DNA from 4 places in the Streptomyces sp. NBC_01216 genome. Region 4 is predicted to be linked to each of the others. Evidence: riboswitches for the same ligand, from Rfam matches in the RefSeq annotation. Region 4 holds a riboswitch; each other region holds the start of a gene.
The links. Region 4 has a riboswitch for cobalamin ahead of metE (5-methyltetrahydropteroyltriglutamate--homocysteine S-methyltransferase). Riboswitches for the same ligand answer to the same signal wherever they lie in the genome.
Positions count from the first base shown of each region.

Region 1: another riboswitch for cobalamin. It lies ahead of OG393_RS09740 (ribonucleoside-diphosphate reductase subunit alpha); the one in region 4 lies ahead of metE (5-methyltetrahydropteroyltriglutamate--homocysteine S-methyltransferase).
Region 2: another riboswitch for cobalamin. It lies ahead of OG393_RS25850 (cobalamin biosynthesis protein); the one in region 4 lies ahead of metE (5-methyltetrahydropteroyltriglutamate--homocysteine S-methyltransferase).
Region 3: another riboswitch for cobalamin. It lies ahead of OG393_RS31790 (acyl-CoA thioesterase); the one in region 4 lies ahead of metE (5-methyltetrahydropteroyltriglutamate--homocysteine S-methyltransferase).

Region 1 covers NZ_CP108677.1:2,325,019-2,329,615, forward strand. The annotation lists gene mctP (monocarboxylate uptake permease MctP) at 1-497, shown strand, start outside; gene OG393_RS09730 (hypothetical protein) at 632-1,228, shown strand; gene OG393_RS09735 (GNAT family N-acetyltransferase) at 1,267-1,755, shown strand; cobalamin riboswitch at 1,809-1,933, shown strand; gene OG393_RS09740 (ribonucleoside-diphosphate reductase subunit alpha) at 2,063-4,432, shown strand; gene OG393_RS09745 (ribonucleotide-diphosphate reductase subunit beta) at 4,432-4,597, shown strand, end outside.
Region 2 covers NZ_CP108677.1:5,769,305-5,773,901, reverse strand. The annotation lists gene OG393_RS25865 (alpha/beta hydrolase) at 1-292, opposite strand, end outside; gene OG393_RS25860 (inorganic phosphate transporter) at 627-1,889, shown strand; gene OG393_RS25855 (hypothetical protein) at 1,911-2,132, shown strand; cobalamin riboswitch at 2,304-2,426, shown strand; gene OG393_RS25850 (cobalamin biosynthesis protein) at 2,459-3,421, shown strand; gene OG393_RS25845 (cobyric acid synthase) at 3,418-4,597, shown strand, end outside.
Region 3 covers NZ_CP108677.1:6,992,137-6,996,733, reverse strand. The annotation lists gene scpA (methylmalonyl-CoA mutase) at 1-1,480, shown strand, start outside; gene meaB (methylmalonyl Co-A mutase-associated GTPase MeaB) at 1,485-2,471, shown strand; cobalamin riboswitch at 2,601-2,808, shown strand; partial or broken gene OG393_RS31790 (acyl-CoA thioesterase) at 2,937-3,269, shown strand; gene OG393_RS31785 (DM13 domain-containing protein) at 3,415-3,972, opposite strand; gene OG393_RS31780 (NAD-dependent epimerase/dehydratase family protein) at 4,128-4,597, shown strand, end outside.
Region 4 covers NZ_CP108677.1:1,477,231-1,481,827, reverse strand. The annotation lists gene OG393_RS06310 (YhgE/Pip domain-containing protein) at 1-354, opposite strand, end outside; gene metE (5-methyltetrahydropteroyltriglutamate--homocysteine S-methyltransferase) at 625-2,946, opposite strand; cobalamin riboswitch at 3,148-3,346, opposite strand; gene OG393_RS06300 (asparaginase) at 3,531-4,597, opposite strand, start outside.

The DNA.
Region 1 (4,597 bases), 850 kb from region 4:
CGGACGCCACGCCACAGCAGCAGACCAAGGTGTCCAAGCTGGTGTCGCTGCTGGTCAAGGTCGGCGCGCTGGTCTTCGTCCTGACCATGGACAAGACCGTGGCGATCAACTTCCAGCTGCTCGGCGGCATCTGGATCCTCCAGACCCTGCCGGCACTGGTCGGCGGCCTGTTCACCCGCTGGTTCCACCGCTGGGCCCTGCTGGCGGGCTGGGCGGTCGGCATGGTGTACGGCACGGCGGCGGCCTACGGCGTGGCGAGTCCGACACAGAAGCACTTCGGCGGCTCCTCCGCCGAGATCCCCGGCATCGGCGAGATCGGCTACATCGGCCTCACCGCCTTCGTGCTCAACGTGGTGGTGACCGTCGTCCTGACCTTCGTCCTCAAGGCGGTCAAGGCTCCCGAGGGCGTGGACGAGACCTCTCCCTCGGACTACACCGCGGACGCCGGCGAGCCGGGCGTGCGGGCCGAACTGGCGAAGGCCGGCCCCGGCCGCTGACCCGCGCCGTCGCCCGCGAGGCGCCGGAGGCCGCCGCGATCCCCCACGGAATCACGCGGCGGCCTTCGTCACGCACAGACATACGCACAGGCACGCGCATACGCATACGCATACGCATACGCAAGGATGTTCGCATGAGAACCGTCCCGCGCCTCGCCCACCTCGCCGTGGCACCCCTCGCGCTCGCCCTCACCGGCTGTGGTACGGAGCGCCTCGGCGCCTCGCCCCCCGACCACGCTGAACTCGTGGCACGCGCCTCGGCGGCCCAGACCCGTGTCGAGCACGTGTACGTCACCGAGGCGGAGGGATTCACCCTCGCACGGCAGTCGGCGGGAGTCATCGGCGACGACGGCTTCCGGCTCACGTACGTCGCGAAGGACGGAGCGCGGCTCACCCTGTCCGCGGAGCGGCAGCCGTTCACCGACAAGGACTGCTCCGCTCCGTCCCAGGGCGAGACCTGCGCGCGGGAGGACGGGAGCTGGTACCGCCACTCCGCGTACGGACACACCTACGTGCGCAACGAGGGCGCGCTTCGCATCACGCTCGGCGCGCCGCTCTCGGTGTCCAGGGAGACACTGCGTGAGACCGCCGCGCGGGCCCACCGCGCCGACGACGCCGAACTGGACGCCGTGCTGCCCGAGGAGACCGGCCCCCGGATACCCGTCGAACGCGGAGACCTGCCGCCCGAGGGCGACGGGGCGCCGGACAACTCGGTGGGCGTGGGCGGGTGACGGACATCGGACCACACCGATGGGACATCAGGATCCGAGTGGCACGGCCCGAGGAGTACGAGGCTCTGGGCGAGCTCACCGCGCGGGCCTGTCTCGACGACGGGCACCTCGACTTCGGTGTGCACGACGCGTACCTCGATGTGCTGAGGGACGTGCCCCGGCGGGCCGCCGAGGCCGAGGTGCTGGTCGCACTGGACGGCGCGGGCCGGCCGGCCGGGGGCGTGACCTTCGTCTCGGGCCCCACCAGTCCGTGGGCCGACATCGCCCGGGAGGGCGAGGCGGAGTTCCGGATGCTCGCCGTCTCCGCGGACGCCCGTGGCCGGGGCGTCGGAGAGTCGCTCGTTCGGGCCTGTGTGGAGCGGGCGCGGGCGACACCGGGATGCCGACGCGTGGTGCTCTCCACCCAGCCGGGCATGACCTCCGCGCACCGCGTGTACGAGCGGCTGGGCTTCGTCCGCACCCCCGGACGGGACTGGGAGCCGATCCCGGGACTGGTGGAACTGCGCACTTACGCCCTGGAGCTGTGAACAGGTAGCGACACAACATGTGGGGGGTGTCCTGCGGGGCGCCCCCCACATGTATGCTCATGCTCGCTGTCGCCGCAGGGGAATCCGGTGGAAGTCCGGAACTGTCCCGCAACGGTGTGCTTTTGGCGCTTTCGTCCGCCAGGTGAGTCCGAAGACCTGCCGACAGCGCACCCGGTCCGTCCGTTCCGGGTGCCACAGACGTCCGGGCCTCGCGGAGTGGGCCGGCGGCGGCACACCCCTGCCCGTGGGTGCCCGTCTGCCCGCCTTCCCCCCGTCGGCCCCGAGCCGAGCGAGGGAGAGCCCCCACGTGACCATCGCGCCCGCCGATCCGGCCACAGCGATCGAGAGCGACGGACCCGGGACCGTGCTGCTGCGGACCCTGACCGACCTCACCGCCGATCTCCCCGACGCCGACCCCGGCAGAATCGCCGCCGCGGCGCTGCGCGGCCGGAACGCCGGTTCGGACGAGGCGGAACTGCGCGAGCTGGCCACCGAGGCGGCCGCCGGCCTGATCGCCGAGGACCCCTCCTACTCCCGGCTCGCCGCCCGGCTCCTGACGATCACCATCGCCGACGAGGCGGCCGGCCAGGGGGCGGTGTGCTTCTCCGCGTCCGTCGCCGTCGGCCACCGCGAGGGCCTGATCGCCGACCGCACGGCCGCGTTCGTCCGGTCGCACGCCGGGCGGCTCGACGCGGCCCTGGACCGCTCCGCCGACGACCGCTTCGGCTACTTCGGCCTGCGGACCCTCTACTCGCGCTACCTGCTGCGCCACCCGATCACCCGCAAGGTCATCGAGACCCCGCAGCACTTCATGCTGCGGGTGGCCGCCGGACTGGCCGAGGACGGCTCGGAGCGGGCGCTGGACGAGGTCACGTCGCTCTACGGGCTGATGAGCCGGCTCGACTACCTGCCCTCCTCGCCCACGCTGTTCAACTCCGGCACCCGTCACCCGCAGATGTCGTCCTGCTACCTGCTCGACTCGCCGCAGGACGAGCTGGACTCGATCTACGACCGCTACCACCAGGTGGCGCGCCTGTCGAAGCACGCCGGCGGCATCGGTCTGTCGTACTCGCGCGTCCGCGCCCGCGGTTCGCTGATCCGCGGCACCAACGGGCACTCGAACGGCATCGTGCCGTTCCTGAAGACCCTGGACGCCTCCGTCGCGGCCGTGAACCAGGGCGGCCGGCGCAAGGGCGCCGCCGCCGTCTACCTGGAGACCTGGCACGCGGACATCGAGGAGTTCCTGGAGCTGCGCGACAACACCGGTGAGGACGCCCGGCGTACGCACAACCTGAACCTGGCGCACTGGATCCCGGACGAGTTCATGCGGCGCGTCGACGCCGACGCCGAGTGGTCGCTGTTCTCCCCGGCCGACGTGCCCGAACTGGTCGACCTGTGGGGCGAGGAGTTCGACGCCGCGTACCGCCGCGCGGAGGCCGCGGGCCTGGCTCGCAAGACCATGCCGGCCCGTGACCTGTACGGCCGGATGATGCGGACCCTGGCCCAGACCGGCAACGGCTGGATGACCTTCAAGGACGCGTCGAACCGCACCGCCAACCAGACGGCGGAGCCGGGCCACACGGTCCACTCCTCCAACCTCTGCACGGAGATCCTGGAGGTCACGGACGACGGCGAGACGGCGGTCTGCAACCTGGGCTCGGTCAACCTCGGCGCCTTCGTGGACCTGAGGTCAGGCGACATCGACTGGGAGCGGCTCGACGAGACCGTCCGTACCGCCGTCACCTTCCTCGACCGCGTGGTGGACATCAACTTCTACCCGACCGAGCAGGCCGGCCGGTCCAACGCCCGCTGGCGGCCCGTCGGGCTGGGCGCGATGGGCCTCCAGGACGTCTTCTTCAAGCTGCGGCTGCCCTTCGACTCCACCGAGGCCCGTGCGCTGTCGACGAGGATCGCCGAGCGCATCATGCTCGCCGCCTACGAGGCCTCAGCCGACCTCGCCGAGCGCAACGGCCCCCTGCCCGCCTGGGACAAGACCCGGGCCGCCCGGGGGGTGCTGCACCCGGACCACTACGACGTGCGGCCGAACTGGCCGGAGCGCTGGACCGCGCTGCGCGAGCGCGTCGCCGCGGTCGGGATGCGCAACTCGCTGCTGCTGGCCATCGCGCCGACGGCGACCATCGCCTCGATCGCGGGCGTGTACGAGTGCATCGAGCCGCAGGTCTCCAACCTGTTCAAGCGCGAGACGCTGTCCGGCGAGTTCCTCCAGGTCAACTCCTACCTGGTCGACGAGCTGAAGCGGCTCGGCGTGTGGGACGCGCAGACCCGTGAGGCGCTGCGCGAGTCCAACGGGTCGGTGGCCGGCTTCGGCTGGGTCCCGGACGAGGTGCGCGAGCTGTACCGGACGGCCTGGGAGATCCCGCAGCGCGGTCTGATCGACATGGCGGCGGCCCGGACCCCGTTCCTCGACCAGTCGCAGTCGCTGAACCTGTTCCTGGAGACGCCGACGATCGGCAAGCTGTCGTCGATGTACGCGTACGCCTGGAAGCAGGGTCTGAAGACCACCTACTACCTGCGGTCCCGTCCGGCGACCCGCATCGCCCGCGCCGCCCAGGCGTCGGCGGCCGCGTCCGCCCCCATCCCCGTCCAGCAGGCCGCCGACCCCGACGCGGTCGCCTGCTCCCTGGAAAACCCCGAGTCCTGCGAGGCCTGCCAGTGATGTCTTCCCAGAAGAACCTTCTCGACCCGGGCTTCGAGCTGACGCTGCGGCCCATGCGGTACCCGGACTTCTACGAGCGCTACCGGGACGCGATCAAGAACACGTGGACGGTGGAGGAGGTCGACCTCCACTCCGACGTCGCCGATCTCGCCAAGCTCACGCCGG
Region 2 (4,597 bases), 4.3 Mb from region 4:
GGACGACGGTGTCGGCGGAGTGCGGGACCCGGTCGAGGACGGGGCCGACGACGGCGTGGACCCCCGGGCCGTCGAGTCCGTAGGTACCGGGGCGCAGGGAGACGAGGCTCCTGGTGAGGGTGACCCGGTCCGGCTCCGTGGCGTGCACGGTGAGCCGGGGATCGCCGGGCAGCGGTCGTCCGGACGGCACCCTGAGGGCGACGTCGCCGGCGTACCGGCCGGCCGCGATCGCGGCCGCGCCGGCACCGATCAGTGTGGTGACGGCCGCTGCCGTCGCTGTAGCCGGGCGCACGCTCCCAGTGTCGGCAGTCCGTGGGCGGGGTGCCACCGGACCGCCGTCGTCCGGGGTGTCCGCGGGGGCCTCGCCGTGGTGACGCGGGTCACTTCCACGCCTCCCCACGTGGGGGCGGTCCCGTCCACGGCCCGGAGGGGGCGGAACCGTCCCCTTACGGCAGGGCTTACCCGGGTTTGCGTGGGGAACATCGTGGACGGCCGGACCTCCGGAGCACTAAGTGGAACGCGCGGAACCTGTTGGGGACACCACACCGACCGACTCAGTTCACCTTCCGTTCACCCAGGTTGCCTACGTTCGACGAGCCACTGACGTCAAACGATTGCCTGGGTAAATGGAACACATCACGCTGCTGCTCGCGATTGTGGTCGTGACAGCTCTCGTGTTCGATTTCACGAACGGTTTCCACGACACCGCCAACGCGATGGCGACGACCATCTCGACCGGTGCCCTCAAGCCCAAGACGGCGGTGGCCATGTCCGCCGTGCTCAACCTGGTCGGTGCGTTCCTGTCCGTGGAGGTCGCCAAGACGATCTCCGGCGGGATCATCAACGAACAGGGCATTCGTACCGAAGTGATCTTCGCGGCGCTCGTCGGTGCCATCCTCTGGAATCTGCTGACCTGGCTGCTCGGACTTCCGTCCAGCTCCTCCCACGCTCTCTTCGGCGGCCTCATAGGCGCGGCCGTCATGTCGGCCGGCTGGTCCGCGGTCAACGGCGGCACCGTCGTCACCAAGGTCCTGCTCCCCGCGATCGCCGCACCGGTCGTCGCCGGACTGGCCGCCTGGGCGGCCACCAGGCTGACGTACCGGATCGGTTCCCGGACCGACGCGAAGGCCACGGCCAAGGGCTACCGTGCCGGGCAGATCGCCTCCGCCGGCCTCGTCTCCCTCGCCCACGGCACCAACGACGCCCAGAAGACCATGGGTGTCATCACCCTCGCCCTGGTCACCGGCGGCGTCCTCGTCCCCGGCTCCAACCCTCCGATGTGGGTCATCGTCGCGGCCGGTGTGGCCATCGCGCTCGGCACCTACCTCGGCGGCTGGCGCATCATCCGCACCATGGGCAAGGGCCTGACCGACCTCCGGCCGCCGCAGGGCTTCGCCGCCCAGACCAGCGCGGCCACGGTCATCCTGGCCTCCTCCCACCTCGGCTTCTCCCTCTCCACCACGCAGTCCTGCTCCGGTGCCGTGATGGGCGCGGGCCTCGGCCGCAAGGGCGGTGTCGTCCGCTGGTCCACCGCGACCCGGATGTTCGTCGCCTGGGGCCTGACCCTGCCCGCCGCCGGACTGGTCGGCGCCGGCGCCGAGTTCCTCACCAAGCAGGGCACCTGGGGCATCGTCGTCGTCGCGATCCTGCTGGTCGCCGGGTCGGGCGTCATCTGGGCCCTGTCCCGCCGCAAGCCGGTCGACCACAGCAACGTCACCGCGGACGACCTCGACGACGAGCCCGCCGGTGTCGTGACCACCGCGATCGCGGCCGTCACCCCGCCGCCCACCGGAACCGCGGTCGCCGCGGCCGAGGAGCTCAAGACCACCATCCCCGCGCCGGCCCCCACGGACCCGGCAGCCCCCGCGGCCCCCGCCGCGGCGGTCTAAGGAACCAAGGGACACGCACGCATGAAGATCGACTGGGCAGCTCTCGGCTCCGTCTTCGGAGTCAGCCTCGTGGCGACCGTCGCCCTCGTGGGCCTGTTCACCCTCGGCATCGTCGGCCTCTCCAAGCAGGAGCAGGCCGCCGCACAGGGCGGCTCCGCCGCCCTGGCGCGCACCGGCGCCTACGCCTGCTTCGCCCTGTGCGCGGCGGCCGTCGCGTACGGCATCTATCTGATCGTCGCCTGACGGCGGCGAGCACCGACGGCCGGGCGGGCCGCACCTTCGGGTGCGGCCCGCCCGGCCGTCCTGTGCGTACGGGCCGCGCCGCCCTTCCTGTGCGCGGGTCGGCTGTGGGGCTTCGCACACTGTCCCGCCGCAGGTCAAGGGTGAGTTGACGGGTGTTCGCGCAGCGTGGTGGACTTCCGGGGCCATGACGGCGGCAGAAGAGGAAGCCCGGTGCGAATCCGGCGCGGTCCCGCCACTGTGACCGGGGAACCCTCCCCGGGAGCCAGGAACTCTCGCCGTCGGTCACGTCGAGCCAGGGCGCGGACCCTGAGTGAGGACACAGCGCCATGCCTGGCCGCATTGCAGCCACCGGTGTATTCGCGTACGGCGCCGCCGCCGGTCTGGCCGCGGACCTGCTCGTCGGCGACCCCCGCCGCGGCCATCCGGTCGCCGGTTTCGGGCGGTTCGCCGGCACCGTCGAACGTCTTCTGTGGCACGACCACCGCGGCTGGGGCGCGTTGCACACCGCCCTCTGCGCCGGAGGCGCCGCGGCGGCCGGAGCGCTGGCCGCGCGGGCCGTCCGGGACCGGCCCGCCGCGTCCGTCGCCCTGACCGCGGCCACCGTGTGGGCCGTCGTCGGCGGGACGACCCTGGGCCGGGAGGCCCGCGCCATCGGCGGCGCCCTGGCCGCCGGGGACCTGGAGGTCGCCCGCGAACGGCTGCCGCACCTGTGCGGGCGTGATCCGCACTCCCTGGACGGCCCGGCGATGGCCCGCGCGGTCGTGGAGTCCGTCGCCGAGAACACCTCCGACGCGGTCGTGGGGGCGCTCGTGTGGGGCGCCGCCGCCGGTGTCCCGGGCCTGGTGGGGTTCCGGGCCGTGAACACCCTGGACGCCATGGTCGGCCACAGGTCCCCGCGTCACCGGCGCTTCGGCTGGGCCTCGGCCAGGCTGGACGACGTCGCCGGCTGGCCGGGGGCCCGGCTGACCGCCGCGCTCGCCACGGTGGCCGGCGGCGACCCGCGCGGGTCCTTGCGCGCCTGGCGGGCCGACGCCGGGCGGCATCCCAGCCCGAACGCCGGTCCGGTGGAGTCCTCGTTCGCGGGGGCGCTCGGCGTACGGCTCGGGGGGACGCTCTCGTACGGCGGACGGGTCGAGCACCGGCCCGCGCTGAACGCGCCCGGACGGGACGTGGAGGTCGCCGACATCGAACGGGCCGTACGGCTCTCGCGACGGGTGACCGCGCTGACGCTGGTGACCTGCGCGGGCGGCCGGATGATCATAGGTGCCATCAAGCGGAGGCTGATATGAGGGGCGGACTGCTGGTCGCCGGGACCACGTCCGACGCGGGAAAGAGCGTCGTCACGGCCGGCATCTGCCGCTGGCTGGTCCGCCGGGGCGTGAAGGTGGCCCCCTTCAAGGGCCAGAACATGTCCCTGAACTCCTTCGTGACCCGCGAGGGCGCGGAGATCGGGCGGGCGCAGGCCATGCAGGCGCAGGCCGCGCGAGTGGAGCCGACGGCCCTGATGAACCCGGTGCTGCTGAAGCCCGGCAGCGACCGTTCCAGCCAGGTCGTCCTGATGGGCAGGCCGGTCGGCGAGCTGAGCGCGCGCGGCTATCACGGGGGACGGCAGAAGGAGCTCTTCGAGCCGGTCCTGGCGTGCCTGGAGGAGCTGCGGGGCACGTATGACGCCGTGATCTGCGAGGGGGCGGGCAGTCCGGCCGAGATCAATCTGCGGCGCACCGACATCGTGAACATGGGCATCGCGCGCGCCGCGCGACTGCCGGTGCTCGTGGTCGGCGACATCGACCGGGGCGGGGTGTTCGCCCAGTTCTTCGGCACGACGGCCCTGCTGGCACCGGAGGACCAGGAACTGATCGCGGGCTACCTGGTGAACAAGTTCCGCGGCGACGTCACGCTGCTGGAGCCGGGGCTCGACATGCTGCACGGGCTGACCGGACGCCGGACCTTCGGCGTTCTGCCCTACGCCCACGGGCTCGGCATCGACGAGGAGGACGGGCTGCGGGTCTCGATGCGCGGCGCGGTCCGCGAGTCGGTCGTGGCCCCGCCCGTCGGCGAGGACGTACTGCGGGTCGCGGTCTGCGCCGTGCCCCTCATGTCCAACTTCACGGACGTGGACGCGCTGGCCGCCGAGCCGGGCGTGGTGGTGCGCTTCGTGGACCGGGCCGAGGAGCTCGTCGACGCGGACCTGGTGATCGTGCCGGGCACCCGCGGCACGGTACGGGCGCTGGCCTGGCTGCGCGAGCGCGGCCTCGCGGACGCCCTCGCGCGGCGGGCGGCGGAGGGCCGGCCGGTCCTCGGCATCTGCGGCGGCTTCCAGGCGCTCGGGGAGCGGATCGAGGACGAGGTCGAGTCGAAGGCCGGGACGGTCGACGGGCTCGGCCTGCTGCCGGTACGGGTCCGGTTCGCCGCGGGCAAGACACTGGCCCGTCCGGTCGGCGAGGCGCTCGGCGAGCGGGTCGAGG
Region 3 (4,597 bases), 5.5 Mb from region 4:
GCCGCGCTACAACTCCATCTCCATCTCCGGATATCACATCCAGGAGGCGGGGGCCACGGCCGACCTGGAGCTGGCGTACACGCTCGCGGACGGAGTGGAGTACATCCGCGCGGGCCGGGAGGCCGGACTGGACGTGGACGCGTTCGCGCCGCGCCTGTCGTTCTTCTGGGCGATCGGCATGAACTTCTTCATGGAGGTCGCCAAACTGCGCGCGGCCCGGCTGCTGTGGGCGAAGCTGGTGAGGCAGTTCGACCCGCGGAACGCCAAGTCGCTCTCCCTGCGTACCCATTCGCAGACCTCCGGCTGGTCGCTCACCGCGCAGGACGTGTTCAACAACGTCACCCGCACCTGTGTGGAGGCGATGGCGGCCACCCAGGGCCACACCCAGTCGCTGCACACCAACGCCCTCGACGAGGCCCTCGCCCTGCCGACCGACTTCTCCGCCCGCATCGCCCGCAACACCCAGCTGCTCCTCCAGCAGGAGTCGGGCACCACCCGGGTCATCGACCCCTGGGGCGGCAGCGCCTACGTGGAGCGGCTGACATACGACCTGGCCCGCCGGGCCTGGCAGCACATCGAGGAGGTCGAGGCCGCCGGCGGCATGGCGCAGGCCATCGACGCGGGCATCCCGAAGCTGCGTGTGGAGGAGGCCGCCGCCCGCACGCAGGCCCGGATCGACTCCGGCCGGCAGCCGGTGATCGGTGTGAACAAGTACCGCGTGGACGGCGACGAGGAGATCGACGTCCTCAAGGTCGACAACTCCTCCGTGCGCGCCCGGCAGATCGAGAAGCTGCGACGGCTGCGCGAGGAACGGGACGAGCGGGCGTGCCTGGCCGCGCTCGACGACCTCACCCGGGCCGCCGGAGGTTCGGGGAACCTGCTGGAGCTGGCCGTGCGGGCCGCTCGGGCGAAAGCGACGGTGGGTGAGATCTCCGACGCCCTGGAGAAGGTGTACGGACGGCACGCGGGCCAGATCCGTACGATCTCCGATGTGTACCGCAACGAAGCCGGGGAGTCCCCGTCCGTGGAGAGCACGCGCGCCCTGGTGGACGCCTTCGAGGAGGCCGAGGGCCGTCGCCCGCGCATCCTGGTCGCCAAGATGGGCCAGGACGGGCACGACCGCGGCCAGAAGGTGATCGCCACGGCCTTCGCCGACCTGGGCTTCGACGTGGACGTCGGTCCCCTCTTCCAGACCCCGGCGGAGGTCGCCCGACAGGCCGTCGAGGCGGACGTCCACATCGTGGGCGTCTCCTCGCTGGCGGCCGGACACCTCACGCTCGTGCCCGCGCTGCGGGAGGAACTCGCCGCGGAGGGCCGCGAGGACATCATGATCGTGGTCGGCGGAGTCATCCCGCCCCAGGACGTGCCCACCCTCCTGGAGATGGGGGCGGCCGCCGTCTTCCCGCCCGGCACGGTCATCCCCGACGCGGCAGCGGACCTCGTACGCCGCCTGGCGGCCGACCTGGGGCACGGCCGCTGACCCCATGGCCATCGACATCGACACGTACGCGAAGGGTGTCCGGGAGGGGAGGCGCGCGCTGGTCGCGCGTGCCATCACCCTGGTCGAGTCCACCCGCCCGGACCACCGGGCCCTCGCGCAGGAGTTGCTGACCGAGCTGCTGCCGCACAGCGGCCGGGCCCGGCGGATCGGGATCAGCGGCGTGCCCGGCGTGGGCAAGTCCACCTTCATCGACACCTTCGGCACGATGCTGACCGGCCTCGGGCACAAGGTGGCGGTGCTCGCCGTGGACCCGTCCTCCACCCGCACCGGCGGCTCGATCCTGGGCGACAAGACCCGTATGGAGCGGCTGGCGGTCGACCCGGCTGCGTTCGTGCGGCCCTCCCCCACCGCCGGCACCCTCGGCGGTGTGGCCAAGGCGACGCGCGAGTCGATCGTGGTCATGGAGGCGGCGGGGTACGACGTGGTGCTGGTGGAGACCGTGGGTGTAGGGCAGTCGGAGACGGCCGTGGCGAACATGGTCGACTCCTTCCTGCTGCTCACGCTGGCACGCACCGGGGACCAACTGCAGGGGATCAAGAAGGGTGTCCTGGAGCTGGCCGACGTCGTGGCGGTGAACAAGGCGGACGGGCCCCACGCGACCGACGCGCGCGCCGCGGCGCGGGAACTGGCGGGCGCGCTGAGGCTGATGCACGGCCGGGAGGCGGTGTGGACGCCGCCGGTCCTCAGCTGCAGCGCGCGCGAGTCGACCGGCCTGGAGGAGATCTGGGAGCGCCTCGAAGGGCACCGCTCGCTCCTGGACGCGGCGGGCCGGCTGGCCGCCCGGCGCCGGGACCAGCAGGTGGACTGGGCCTGGACGATGGTGCGTGACGAACTGCTGGGCCGGCTGCACGCCGATCCCGCCGTACGGGCGCTCACGCCGGAGGTCGAGCGCCAGGTACGGGACGGGCGGCTGACCGCGACGCTCGCGGCGGAGCGCATCCTGAGCGCCTTCCGGGAGGGCCGGGCCTGAGCGCGGCCCTCCCGGTGGCCCTACCTGCCGGGCGGTCACCGCCCGGCACGTAGGGTGGTGCCCGCAGCTGGTTCGCCCCGCTCCCCCCTGCCTCCGGCACGGGGGCCGCCGGGCGTCGACACGATCCGGGAGCGAAGCCCGCTCTTCGGTACTTCCGGATCGCGAGAGGGAACCCGGTGGGAATCCGGGACTGCCCCGCAGCGGTGAGCGGGAACGACCGCCGTCATACGCACTGGGCCCGCACCGGCCCGGGAAGCGACGGCCACTAGGTGTCCCCCGGTCGACCCCGGTGGACGTGCCCGCGAGTCCGAAGACCTGCCGCTGCCCGCGCGCCGGTACCCCGTGCGCGCGGCCCAGCACCGCCGCGACTCGCGAAGGAGAGTTGACGTGGCCGATCGCACCGTCTCCCGCCCCGCACGTACGACCAAGACCCCGGATGACTCCCGGGTGGTCCTCGCCCACATCATGAGCGACCACGACACCAACCTCTACGGCACCATCCACGGCGGCGTGATGATGAAACTCATCGACGACGCCGCGGCGGCCGCCGCCGGACGCCACGCGGACGGTCCGGCCGTGACCGTCTCGGTGGACCGGATGACGTTCCTGGCTCCGGTGCGGGCCGGGGACCTGCTGAGCGTCGAGGCCGGGCTGGAGCGCGCCGGTCGGACGTCGATGACCGTCGGCGTGCGTGTCACGGCCGAGCGGTGGAACAGCTCGGGGCCCGCCACCGAGGTCGCCACGGCGTTCCTGACCTTCGTCGCGATCGACGCCGACGGCTCACCGCGTGCGGTGCCGGTACTCGACGTGGCGCTTCCCGGACTGTCCTGACGGACCCGTCGGGCCGCGACGGCGGACCGGTTTGCCGTCCGGCGCGCGCGGGACGCGTCCCCGCCGGCGGGCCGGACGGCGCGCGGCCGTCCGGCGCGGGAGACGCGGCCCGTCAGGTCCGTACGAGACCCGCGGCGCCGAAGGACACGTCGAACCGGTCGCACCAGATGCTGACGCTCGGGTATGCCTCCCAGTCCACGTCGGCGGGCAGCGGATAGTTCTGGTCGCCCTTGTTGCCCTTGAGCTTGCCGAGGCTCACGTGCTTGCCGTCGTCGAAGACGCGCCAGCCGTCCTTCCCTTCCTTGACCGGTGCGTCACTCAGCCACACGCGGAGGTCCGGGCCGCTGGAGGTGTCCAGACCTTCGAGGCGCAGCACCGGGGTGCCGTCCGACAGGCGGACGATCTTCGCGGTGCCGCTGGTGGCGTGCTCGTGGCTGATGAAGGTGCCCTCGGCGAGGGTGACCGGGCCGGCGGCCGGTGTGGTCTGCGGGGACGAGGGGGCCTCGGTCGCGGCGGGCGGCGCGGCCGGCGCGCTCGCGGAGGGCAGCGCCTCGTGCACGGTCTCGTCCACCCACAGCGCCCAGGGCTTGAACCACACCAGCCCGGCGGCGACCGCCACAGCCACGACCGCCGCCCCGGTCCACCACCACTTCCTCGTGACGCGCCCCACGGCGCACCTCCTCGTCCACTCGTTCCGTTCCGGATGTCTCTTCGGCCATCCAACGCGAACACGGGCCCGGACGGGAGGGCCACGGTGATGACGAAACGCTTACGGCGCGGCGTGGGCCGCTCCGCCGCGGCCCTTCGTTCCGTAGCGTCCCCGCCATGCGTGTACTTGTCACAGGAGGAGCCGGGTTCATCGGCTCGCACATCGTCACGGCACTGGGCAGGGCGGGCCACGAGCCGGTCGTCCTCGACGCGCTGCTGCCCAGCGCGCACCCGACCGCTCCGGAGCCGCCGCCGGGGGTGGAGTTCGTGGGCGCCGACGTCAGGGACGCGCCGAGCGTCCGGGCGGCGCTGCGCGGCGTCGACGCGGTCTGCCATCAGGCCGCCATGGTCGGCCTGGGCAAAGACTTCGCCGACGCGCCCGCGTACGTGGGCTGCAACGACCTGGGCACCGCCGTGCTGCTCGCGGCGATGGCCGAGACGGGCCCGAGGCGGCTCGTCCTCGCGGGGTCGATGGTCGTGTACGGGGAGGGACGGTACGAGTGCCCCCGTCACGGACGCGTCCGGGCCGGCGCCCGCAGCGCCGAGGACCTCCGGGAGGGGCTCTTCGAACCGCGCTGCCCCACGTG
Region 4 (4,597 bases):
GACGAGGGCGCCGTAGAGCTTCCCGGAGTCGAGCTGGTCCTGGGCCTCGCGCAGCGTGAGGGTGTGCCATGCGGCGCCGGCGTCCGGCCGGCCGGTGACGGCCCGGCTGATCTGCGTCCCCAGGTTCTCCCGCTGCCCCGGCGGTGGAGCGCCCCGGTCGGCGTTGACCAGGCCGATGGGCAGGTTCCGCAGGGCGGCCTGCGGATTGACGATGCCACCCATGTAGAGAAGCGAGAGCAGTAGGGCGAGCAGGCCGGCGAGGACCGTGGGCAGCAGCCACAGTCGGGGACGGCGCAGCAGAGCCGCCGCGCGTAGCGGGGTGCCGGTGTCCGGGTGCGTGTGCGGGGCGGTCATACGTCTCCGTCGGCTCTGGAACAGGTCGGCCCATGATGCGCGCGGCCCCGGCGGGAAGCGCGTCGCCTCACCGCGCCTGCCCCCGGCCGGTGCACGGCACTCGCCCGGAGAGGCGAATCGGCGGGCCGGTCGGCGGGAGCACCTCCGTGCGACGGGCCGGGAACGGCCTCGCACCCTCCCCCGGCCGGCTCCGGTGGGCCGGGACCCCGCCCGGCCCACCGGCCCTGCGGCCCCGGGGCGGCCTGCTCCGGCCGCCCCGGGGCGGGCGGTTCACGATCCGGACAGTTCCGTCCGCAGCGTGCGGGCCGCCGCGACCAGGCTCGCGAGCGAGGCCCGGGTCTCCGGCCAGGCTCGCGTCTTCAGTCCGCAGTCCGGGTTGACCCACAGGCGGTCGGCGGGGATCGCCTTGAGCGCTTCGCGCAGCAGCTCGGTCGCCTCCCCGGGGGACGGGACCCGGGGCGAGTGGATGTCCCAGACACCGGGGCCCGCCTCGCGCGGATACGCGGACGACGCGAGCTCGGCGGCGACGGCCATGTGCGAGCGGGCGGCCTCCAGGCTGATGACGTCCGCGTCGAGGTCGTCGATCGCCCCCAGGATGTCGCCGAACTCCGCGTAGCACATGTGGGTGTGGATCTGCGTCTGCGGACGGACCCCGCTCGTCGTCAGCCGGAACGCCTCCGTCGCCCACTCCAGGTACCCGGCGTGCCGGTCGGCCCGCAGGGGAAGCGTCTCGCGCAAGGCGGGCTCGTCCACCTGGATCACCGCGGTCCCGGCCGCTTCCAGATCGGCCACCTCGTCGCGCAGCGCGAGCGCGACCTGGCGGGCGGTGTCGGCGAGCGGCTGGTCGTCGCGGACGAAGGACCAGGCCAGCATCGTGACCGGTCCGGTCAGCATCCCCTTGACGGGCCGCGCGGTCAGCGACTGGGCGTACGTCGTCCAGCGCACCGTCATCGGGTCCGGGCGCGAGATGTCCCCGGCCAGGATCGGCGGCCGGACGTACCGGGTCCCGTACGACTGGACCCAGCCGTGCCGGGTGGCGAGGTACCCGGTGAGCTGCTCGGCGAAGTACTGCACCATGTCGTTGCGTTCCGGCTCGCCGTGGACGAGGACGTCCAGACCGGCGCGCTCCTGGAAGGCGACGACCTCCCGGATCTCGGCCTCGATCCGTTCCTCGTAGCCCGCCGTGTCGAGCCGGCCCGTCCGCAGCCCGGCCCGCGCGGCGCGGAGCTCGTCGGTCTGCGGGAAGGAGCCGATGGACGTGGTCGGCAGCGGCGGCAGACCGAGGGCGTCGCGCTGGGCGGCGGCGCGCGGGCCGTAGGGCTGCGTACGGCGGCGGTCGGCGTCGGTGACCGCCGCCGCCCTGGCCCGTACCGCCGGATCGCGGGTGAGCGCCGATGTCGAACGGGAGGCGAGCGCGGCCTTGTTGGCGGCGAGCTCCGCCGCGATCGCCTCGGTGCCGCGGGACAGGCCGCGGGCGAGGGTGAAGACCTCGGCCGTCTTCTGGCGGGCGAAGGCGAGCCAGCGGGCGATCTGCGGGTCGATGCCGCGTTCGGCGGTCGCGTCGAGGGGGACGTGCAGCAGGGAGCAGGAGGCGGCGACGTCGACCGTCCCCGCGAGACCCAGCAGGGTGCCGAGCGTGGCGAGGGACTTCTCGTGGTCGTTGATCCAGATGTTGCGCCCGTCGACCACCCCCGCGATCAGGCGGCGGCCGGGCAGCCCGCCGACCGCGGCGAGGTCGTCGAGGTTGGCGGCGGCGGGGCCGGTGAAGTCGACGGCCAGCCCGTCGACGGGGGACCTGACCAGGACGGGGAGGGCGGCGCCGAGCCGGTCGAAGTAGGAGGCGACGAGCAGCCGGGGACGGTCGGTGAGGGAGCCGAGTTCGTGGTAGATCCGGGCGACCGCGTCGAGTTCGGCCGCCGTGCGGTCCTGGACCAGGGCGGGTTCGTCCAGCTGGACCCACTCGGCGCCGGAGGCCCTCAGGTCGGCCAGCACCTGGCCGTACACGGGCAGCAGCCGGTCGAGCAGGGAGAGGGGACGGAAGCCGTCGGCGACGCCGGGTGCCGGCTTGGCCAGCAGCAGGTAGGTGACCGGACCCAGCAGCACCGGCCGGGCGGCGAGCCCCAGGGCCCGCGCCTCGCGCAGCTCCGCGACCTGCTTGCCGGAGTCGGCGGTGAACACGGTGTCGGGTCCGAGTTCGGGGACCAGGTAGTGGTAGTTGGTGTCGAACCACTTGGTCATCTCCAGCGGTGCCAGGTCCTGCGTGCCGCGCGCCATGGCGAAGTAGCCGTCGAGCGGGTCGGCGGCGACGGCGTCGCGATGGCGGTCGGGCACTGCGCCGACCATGACGCTGGTGTCGAGGACGTGGTCGTAGTAAGAGAAGTCACCGGTCGGCACCTCGGTGATGCCCCCGTCCGCCAGTTGCATCCAGGTGGCGCGGCGCAGGTCCTGGGCGGTCTTACGCAGGGTCTCGGCGTCGACGCCGCCCCGCCAGTACCCCTCGACGGCCTTCTTCAGTTCCCGGTCCCGGCCCTGGCGCGGGTACCCGTGGACGGTGGCCGTCGCCGCGGCCCGTCGTGTCGCCCTTGTCGTCACGGAACTCTCCTTCGCGAGCGTGAATCCATGCGTCCCGGCGACGGGACGAAGGCGCGAAGGGGTACGGGACGAACGGGCCGCCGCGGCCGGGTGCCGGCACGCGCCGGACGCATGCACACCGGTACGGGCCGCCGCCCGCTCTGTACGCCGACCCGCCCTCGAGGTCACCGGGATGGCCGCGCGCGATCGGTCGCGCGCGGGCAACGGGCAGGTCTTCGGACTCGTGGGCGCGCCCGGCCTCTCGTCGAGGCGGACACCTATTGGCCGTCGCTTCCCGGGCCCTCGCGGGCCCAGTGCGTATGACGGCGGTCGTTCCCACTCACCGCTGCGGGGCAGTCCCGGATTCCCACCGGGTTCCCTCTTGCGACGCTCCCGCCTGGCGGACGGGGCGAACCAGTTGCGTCCGCCAGCCTAGTCGGCGGCGGGCGTCTTCCGTACCTCAGGCGCGAGTTGGCCGAGAAGCGCCCCTGCCCGCCGCGGCCGCAGGGCGGCCCCGGCGGGCAGGGGGACGGGGACGCGGCGGCGCCCCCGGGCGCGCGGGGGAACGGAAACGATTCCGCGCCGAGTGTCCGGGTGCCGGTTCCTCAGTGGAGGACGGCGTGCTTCCGGACGACCGCGGCCGAGGCGTGGGTTCCGGAGAAGCGTGAGCCCGACCCGCCGGCAGCCAGGGCAGGTTCCGCACGGGTCGGGCCGTTCAGGAGGTCCCGCAGCAGCGTGTCGCGCCGTGCGGGGGCGACGTCGGACAGCAGGGTCGCGAGGAGGGCCATCCGGGCCTGGCCGGCGCGCAGCGTACCGGCGAGTACGGCCCCCGCCGCGACCAGGTCCACGGCGCCGCCGCCGGTGTACATCTCGGCCACCGGTCCGGAGTGCACCCGGGTGCTGAGGGCCACGACGACGCCCTGCGCGACGGCTTCGGCGACGGCCTCGGCGATCTCGGGGGTGGCGTTGCCCGCGCCGGTGCCGACCAGCACCACGCCCCGGGCGCCCGCGGCGACCGCCGCGTTGAGGAGGAGCGGGTCACCGTCGCTGTGGTGGGTGACGATGTCGACGCGGGGGAAGGGCCCGTCGTTCCCGTCGACGGCGGCCTGCGGCAGCGGAAGCGGAGCCGGGCGGTCCGGGCGGCGCCGCACGTCCACCTTGGCGAAGCCGGCCTTGCCGAGGCTCGGCTCGGAGGGGTCGGCGAACGCCGCCGCCGCCAGGGTCTGCGCCTTCACGGTGCCACGTGCCGCGTGGACCACACCGTCGAAGACCACCAGTACGCCGAGCTCGCGCACCGAGGCCGCGACCTGAAGCGCGTCGTAGACGTTCCCGGGTCCGTCGCCGTCCCCCGTGCCGAGCGGGCGCTGGGCACCGGTGAAGACCACCGGACGCGGGTCGGAGTGATGGAGGTCCAGGAAGAAGGCCGACTCCTCCAGGGTGTCGGTGCCGTGTGTGACGACGATCCCGTCGACGCCCGGATCGGCGAGGGCCTCGTGCACCGCGCGCAGCAGGGTCAGCTGGCGGGCGGTGGTCATGCGGGAGCTGTTGACGTTGAAGAGGTCGACCACCTCGACCTCGATGCCCTCAGGCCGGGCCGCCGTCGCCAGGACGTCGTCTCCCGAGGCGTCGGCGGCGTAGCCGGTGCCCTGCCAGCGACTGGCTATCGTGCCGC